Ammoniphilus sp. CFH 90114: one gene and its partner. The protein of the gene in region 1 interacts with the protein of each later gene in a pairwise test. Links are inferred from orthologs where the notes say so. Each region holds a gene or a part of one and is shown on either strand. Other genes may lie near its edges. The genes, in order: EIZ39_RS20215 and EIZ39_RS02690.

Evidence for each region.
Region 2: the proteins of EIZ39_RS20215 (region 1) and EIZ39_RS02690 interact in binary tests that used the Escherichia coli proteins (3 or more experiments, as listed by UniProt). The link is inferred for Ammoniphilus sp. CFH 90114 from one-to-one orthologs.

Annotation. Positions count from the first base shown.
Region 1 is NZ_SDLI01000010.1:133,640-136,934, reverse strand. What follows is about bases 263-3,225. They hold EIZ39_RS20215 (methyl-accepting chemotaxis protein), read right to left. Parts: upstream 2,607-3,225; coding sequence 918-2,606; downstream 263-917. Other genes in these bases: EIZ39_RS20210 (putative bifunctional diguanylate cyclase/phosphodiesterase), read right to left, coding at 2,625-3,225; EIZ39_RS20220 (ATP-binding protein), read right to left, coding at 263-646; EIZ39_RS26790 (ATP-binding protein), read right to left, coding at 263-279. In the rest of the region: more of EIZ39_RS26790, read right to left, coding at 1-262; more of EIZ39_RS20220, read right to left, coding at 251-262; more of EIZ39_RS20210, read right to left, coding at 3,226-3,295. UniProt on the Escherichia coli protein: Receptor for the attractant L-aspartate and related amino and dicarboxylic acids. Tar also mediates taxis to the attractant maltose via an interaction with the periplasmic maltose binding protein. Tar mediates taxis away from the repellents cobalt and nickel.
Region 2 is NZ_SDLI01000001.1:508,596-511,903, forward strand. Bases 186-3,161 are described here. They hold EIZ39_RS02690 (chemotaxis protein CheA), read left to right. Parts: upstream 186-652; coding sequence 653-2,671; downstream 2,672-3,161. Other genes in these bases: EIZ39_RS02685 (protein-glutamate methylesterase/protein-glutamine glutaminase), read left to right, coding at 186-614; EIZ39_RS02695 (chemotaxis protein CheW), read left to right, coding at 2,686-3,161. Outside these bases: more of EIZ39_RS02685, read left to right, coding at 1-185; more of EIZ39_RS02695, read left to right, coding at 3,162-3,174; EIZ39_RS02700 (chemotaxis protein CheC), read left to right, coding at 3,171-3,308. UniProt on the Escherichia coli protein: Involved in the transmission of sensory signals from the chemoreceptors to the flagellar motors. CheA is autophosphorylated; it can transfer its phosphate group to either CheB or CheY.

The DNA of each region.
Region 1 (3,295 bases):
CGATGTGAATGGTTCAACCTGTAAATCGGGCTTGGACACATGCAATAAATTTTGGAGAGTCTGAAGAGCATCTTCTAATTGCGAATAGGCTAAATCCACATAGGTATGTGGAGATTCCTCTTTTAATAACTGGAGAAACCCTTTAACAGCGGTCAAAGGGTTTTTAACTTCATGTGCAATGCCAGCGGCGATTTGCCCAACTGAAGCTAATCTGTTAATGGTTAAATCTGCTTCATTATTGTTTTGTAGCTTATTTTGATTTCCATTTGATACAGACAACTTTTGTCCCTTCTTTCGAGGTTTCTATCGTAAATTCATCCATCATTCTTTTTGCCCCGGTTAATCCTAACCCCAATCCGCGCCTGTTAGGGCTACCTTTTCCATTTAGAATATCATCTAAATGATCAATGCCTTTCCCTTGGTCTTGAATGATAAACTGGATCCCTTTCTCGCCAATGAGCTCACAAGAAAAACTTCCTGCAGACTGTGCATGGTCTAGAACATTTCGTGTCAGTTCAGAGACAGCAACCACTACTTTCTGTTGCTCCATTTCTGTAAAACGGAGTTGCTGCATCAATAAACGCACGTTATGAAGAATGAGATAGATATCATTTTCATTTCTAAATTTAATATAGTATTCATTCATAGAACAATAATCCTCACGCGATACAAATTATTAAACAAAAATTCATCTATTCTTTATCTATGATAATTATAATCTTGTTAAATCAATTTTAGAATCACTTTTAAAGGGATTTAGAGTATTACTGAATGCAATTACCTTTATGAACAAATGACTAAATTTCAAGTTGTTTAGGTCTATTGGCTCAAATGAATACCGGTAGGGGCGAGGAGCAAACTAAAATTAAAAAAAGGCACCTACAATGAAGTGCCTTGAGTATAGTAATTACATTTCATTAGATCTTAAACTTGCTTATCGCTTGTTGTAACTCTTCAGCCATGTCACTTAATGCTTCTGCAGAGGCAGAGATTTCTTCCATAGAAGCATTTTGCTCTTCGACTGCGGCTGCTACATGTTGGGTATTCCCTGCGGATTGCTCAGAAATTTGTGCTACGCCTTCCATCATATTCACCATACCCTGTGAACTAGCGTTTACTTGTTCAACCACGGCAGCTACCTCTTGACTTTGTACCGAAATTTCTTCAATCATTCCCCTGATATCTTTAAAGGAAGCTCCTGTTTGGTAGACGAGCTCCATTCCTTTTTTAACCGCTTCGGTTCCGTCATTCATAGAATGGACTGCTTTGTCGGCTTCCGTTTGAATTTCTAGAATGAGTGTACTGATTTGTCCAGCAGCTTGACCAGACTGTTCTGCTAGCTTACGAACTTCGTCCGCTACGACGGCAAACCCACGTCCTTGTTCTCCTGCTCTAGCTGCTTCAATGGCGGCATTCAGAGCTAGTAAATTCGTTTGACTAGCAATTTGGGTAATCAAGCTAACAATTTGACCGATTTCCTTAGATTTTGAACCGAGCGTATTGACCACTTCGGCTGAGTTTCCAACCGTTACTTGAACATCATTCATTTGATTGATGGTTTGATCAACCACTTCTGAACCTGAGCTGGCTTTTTGAGTAGCACTAACGGATACATCCGCTACAGATTGAATGGAAGAGGCTACTTGATCCATTCCTTTAGAAATCTCAATGACTACATTCGTAGCTTGATTAGAACTTTCTACTTGTTTCTCTGAGCCTAAAGCTACTTCTTGAATTGAGCTAGCAATTTGTTCGGTCGCTTTACTGGTTTCTATCGAACTTGCGCTTAGTTCCTCTGAAGTTGCTGCTACTTGCTCTGCATTGGATCTTACCTGATGAATGATATCTCTTAAATTAGCAGTCATCTCATTGAAGGAGTCTGCTAGGCTGCCAATTTCATCCCGATTTTTAACCTGAATCTTCTCAGCCGTAAGGTCACCGGATGCGATGAGCTCAGCGGCTTTGGCGACCAGAAGGACGGGTTTACTAATCATTCGACTCATCACGTAGGCAATGACACATCCAACGATGAGGGCCAAGACACTCAACCATAACAACCCTTGCTTCGTAGTGGCAACAAGAAGTGTTGTTTCTTGACTACCTTGATTCACAAGTTCTTGTTGCGTCTTAATCATTTGATCTAATATTTCGTCCATCCTTTGGGTAACTGGGCCAATTTCTTGAACCCTCTTGGTCACTTGAGCCATGTTATCTTCATCTTTAAATTGGATAACTTCGTTTGCAGCCGCCCCATATTGCTGATGTAGAGTATCAAGTTCGGATAATAAATCTTTCATCTCTTGAATATTTAAAATGGAAGAAAGCTCCTGGCTCGTTTTTGTAAACTCCTCCCTGGATTCGTTAAAAGAGGCTAAGGTTTGCTCTGATGGAGATAATAAATAGCCGCGCGCTTGATATTGCTCATCCTTCAAATCTGCCGCCATGTCTTTCAATAAATTAATCTTGTATACTCGATCATCAATCAAAGTAGAGTACGTTTGATCAACATCGGAAATTTGAACATAAGCCAATCCAGAAATTCCACCCATAAGGATAAGGATAGATAAAAAAGCCACGTACATTTTCTTCATAACTGTCATTTTCATGGTGTTTTCCCCCTAGGTTTAGCGGTTAATCAGCTTTTCGATTTCATCAATATGTAGAGGCTTATAAAAATAATATCCTTGCGCTTCATGACAATCTTGTTCTGCAAGAAATTGATATTGTTCTTCTGTTTCAACACCTTCTGCTATGACTTTGAGCTTTAGGGTTTGTGCTAATTGGATAATGGTCTTTATAATCGCTTTATCCTCTTCAAGTTGAAAGCTAGAAAAAAAAGATTGGTCAATTTTAAGATGATCAATAGGAAACTTCTTTAGATACCCTAATGAGCTATATCCAGTGCCAAAATCATCGATAGACAGGCTGATACCTAACTCTTTTAGCTCTTGGAGCTTGGGGAATGCCTTGTCTATATCCATCGTCATGCTCTCCGTTATTTCTAGGTTTAGAAAAGCAGGATTATATCCCGTTTGCTCTAAAATCCTTGAAATCACTTGGGTGAAAGAAGGCGAATTCAATTGTACAGGAGAAAGATTCACCCCAATTCGAATGTTATTTCCTTGTTGATGGAGTTTCTTCCCGTGTTCACAAGCGGTTCGTATAACCCATTCTCCTAGCGAATGGATTATGCCCGTTTTCTCTGCAAGAGGAATGAATTCGGCAGGAGGAATCAGGCCGCGTTCTTTGTGGTTCCAACGAATTAATGCTTCAATCCCAACGATTTCACCCGTCT
Region 2 (3,308 bases), on another replicon or contig:
CACTTATCAAAAAGAGAGTAACACCGAATCCAGACTTACCCAATTTAATCCTTATAGGGACTTCAACGGGTGGCCCAAAAGCCCTGCAGATTGTTCTTACATCTTTACCTGCTCACATCCCTGCAGCTGTGCTTATTGTACAACATATGCCGCCGGGGTTTACCAAATCTCTATCTCAACGCCTTGATACTTTAAGTGCCCTTCATGTGACGGAGGCTGAGGACGGTATGGATCTTAAAGTAGGTTCTGTGTATATTGCGCCAGGAGATTATCATATGGAGCTTAAGCGAAGAAACACAGGCCAATTCTATATTGGGCTAAATCAGACTGAACCAAAGGCAGGGCATAGACCATCTGTAGATGCACTATTTGAGTCTGCCGCCCTTCTAGATCTTCCAAGTACATATGTTGTTGTAATGACAGGAATGGGGAGCGATGGGACAAGAGGGTTGAAAGCACTAAAGTCTGTATCTGGATGTAAGCAAATCATTGCCGAAGATGAGAGTACATGTGTGGTGTTTGGAATGCCAAAGTCAGCGATTGCATCGGGAAATGTAGATACCGTTCTTCCCTTGTCTAAGATAGGGCCTTACTTGGCTGAAGTGTTAATATAAAGTTTAGTATTTTTAGGACGAAAGTGGGGGCTAAATTCATGGATATGGAACAATATCTGGATATGTTCATTGAAGAATCAAAAGAACATTTGCAAGCCATTAATGAGAATCTATTGCGTTTAGAAGATGCGCCAGGGGATACTAGCATTGTGAATGATATCTTTCGCTCGGCTCATACCTTAAAAGGCATGTCTGCCACTATGGGATTTGAAGATATGGCCAATTTAACACATGAAATGGAGAATGTATTAGACCAGGTTCGAAATGGAAAGCTGACAGTCCAACTAGGGACGATGGACACGCTATTTCGATGCGTAGATATTTTAGAATCCATTTTGTATTCTATTGCCCAAGGGGGAGATGGGCGTCATGATGTGACGGCCGTTGTCGCAGATTTGCGTCGTATCTTATCTGGAGACACGATTCCAGGGAAAACACCTGATCAATCGGCTGATCCAGAGCTTACGAATATTGAGTTTGATGACTATGAATATACAGTAATGAAGCAATCTCTTGATTCTGGCTATAACGCATACCAAATTGAAACCATGGTAAGGGAAGACTGTGTTCTAAAAGCTGCTCGTGCGTACATGGTTTTTGATCAGCTAGAATCATGTGGAGAAATAATAAAAGCCGTTCCTAGTGTGGAGGAATTGGAAGAGGAAAAATTTGATAAGACTTTTCAAGTCGTTCTTCTGACGAAGAAACCTAAGGAAGAACTTGAGAAAATCGTCATGAGTGTTTCAGAGATCGAATCCGTTTTGATCCATTCGATCGAATCGATAAAACAACCCCTGCTTGAAGAAACCAAGCCAGTAAATGCTGAAGGGGATGATGAAATACAGGTAATTGAGCCTAAGGAACAACAACAATTGGAAAAAGCAACTGTACAAAAGAAAGTAGCTAGCGGGAAAACGATACGGGTAGATATTGAACGTCTTGACATTTTGATGAATCTTTTCAGTGAACTCGTTATTGATCGTGGGCGTCTAGAACAATTATCAAGAGACTCGAAAAACCCTGCGTTGATTGAAACGGTTGAACATATGAGCAGAATTTCTGGTGATTTACAAAATATTATTTTGAATATGCGCATGGTTCCTGTGGAACAAGTGTTTAACCGCTTCCCGAGAATGGTACGTGATTTAGCTAAAGACTTAAATAAAAAAGTCAATCTCTACATTGAGGGTGCTGAAACCGAATTGGATCGTACCGTTATTGATGAAATTGGTGACCCTCTAGTTCATCTTTTACGCAACTCCATTGATCATGGTTTGGAATCACCCGACGAACGTTTAAAAGTGGGTAAAGAGGAAACAGGGAAAGTTATCCTTAAAGCTTACCACAGTGGAAATCACGTATTTATTGAAGTGATGGATGATGGGAAAGGGATAGACAGACAGAAAATCTTGAAAAAAGCCAAAGAAAAAGGAATTATTCAAGAACATCAGGCTACAAGTATGTCAGACAAGCAGGTTTACGAACTTCTTTTCGCTTCAGGTCTAAGTACAGCAGAAAAAATTACGGACGTATCAGGAAGAGGGGTCGGTCTAGATGTTGTAAAGACTAAGATAGAATCTTTAGGGGGTGCAGTGAGTGTTGACTCTGTACCAGGGCAAGGCACTACATTCCTTATCCAATTACCGCTTACCCTATCTATTATCTCCGCTATGTTAGTAGAGGTAGAACGGGAGAAATTTGCTGTTCCGTTAAGTTCGATCATTGAAACGGCCGTCTTTAGAAAAGATCAAATAATGCGTGCACACCAACAAGATGTTATTGATTTTAGAGGTAGGGTTGTACCTTTGGTTTCACTAAAGAAGATTTTTCATATTCCAGATAGTTTGGATAACAAAAGGGATGAGATATCGGTAGTCATTGTGAGAAAGGGCGATAAGATGGCGGGACTAGTGGTAGATTCCTTCATCGGACAACAAGAAATCGTTCTTAAATCTCTAGGAAAATATCTCGTTAATGTATTTGCGATTTCTGGGGCAACGATTCTCGGAGATGGACAAGTGGCTCTCATTATTGATTGCAACACACTAATTAAGTAAAGGGGGACGCAAACATGCAATCTAGTCTTGGAGAAGTAGCAGAAGAAATGAAGGTCATCGTGTTTCGCCTACAGGACGAGGAATATGGAGTAGAAGTAGAACAGGTGAAATCGATAGAGCGCCTAGAGAAAATTACCCGTGTTCCGAGAACCCCATCATTCGTAAAAGGGGTTATTAACTTACGTGGGGTAGTAACACCCATCATTGACCTTAGGGAACGATTTGGATTGGGAGATTCTCAACATACCGATAGTACAAGAATTATCATCGTCACAATCGGTGGGCTCGAGGTAGGGCTAATTGTAGATTCTGCAACTGACGTCATTGATGTAGCTATTGATGCCGTAGAACCCCCGCCTTGTATCGTAGGTGGTGTAGAAGCCGTATACCTAAAGGGTGTGGCTAAATTAGAGAAAAGACTATTAATCTTACTTAACCTAAACAAAGTCCTAGATGCTTCCGAGATGCAACAACTTGAGAGGATCGAAGGTACAGTAGGATGAGTAAAGGTTTTAAAGACTTTGGGGAATTCCAATTTGACGTATTGAAGGAAATCGGAAATATTGGAGCGGGTAATGCGGCTACAGCTTTATCTAAACTTATTTCAAAAGAAATTGATATGAAGGTACCGCAGGTA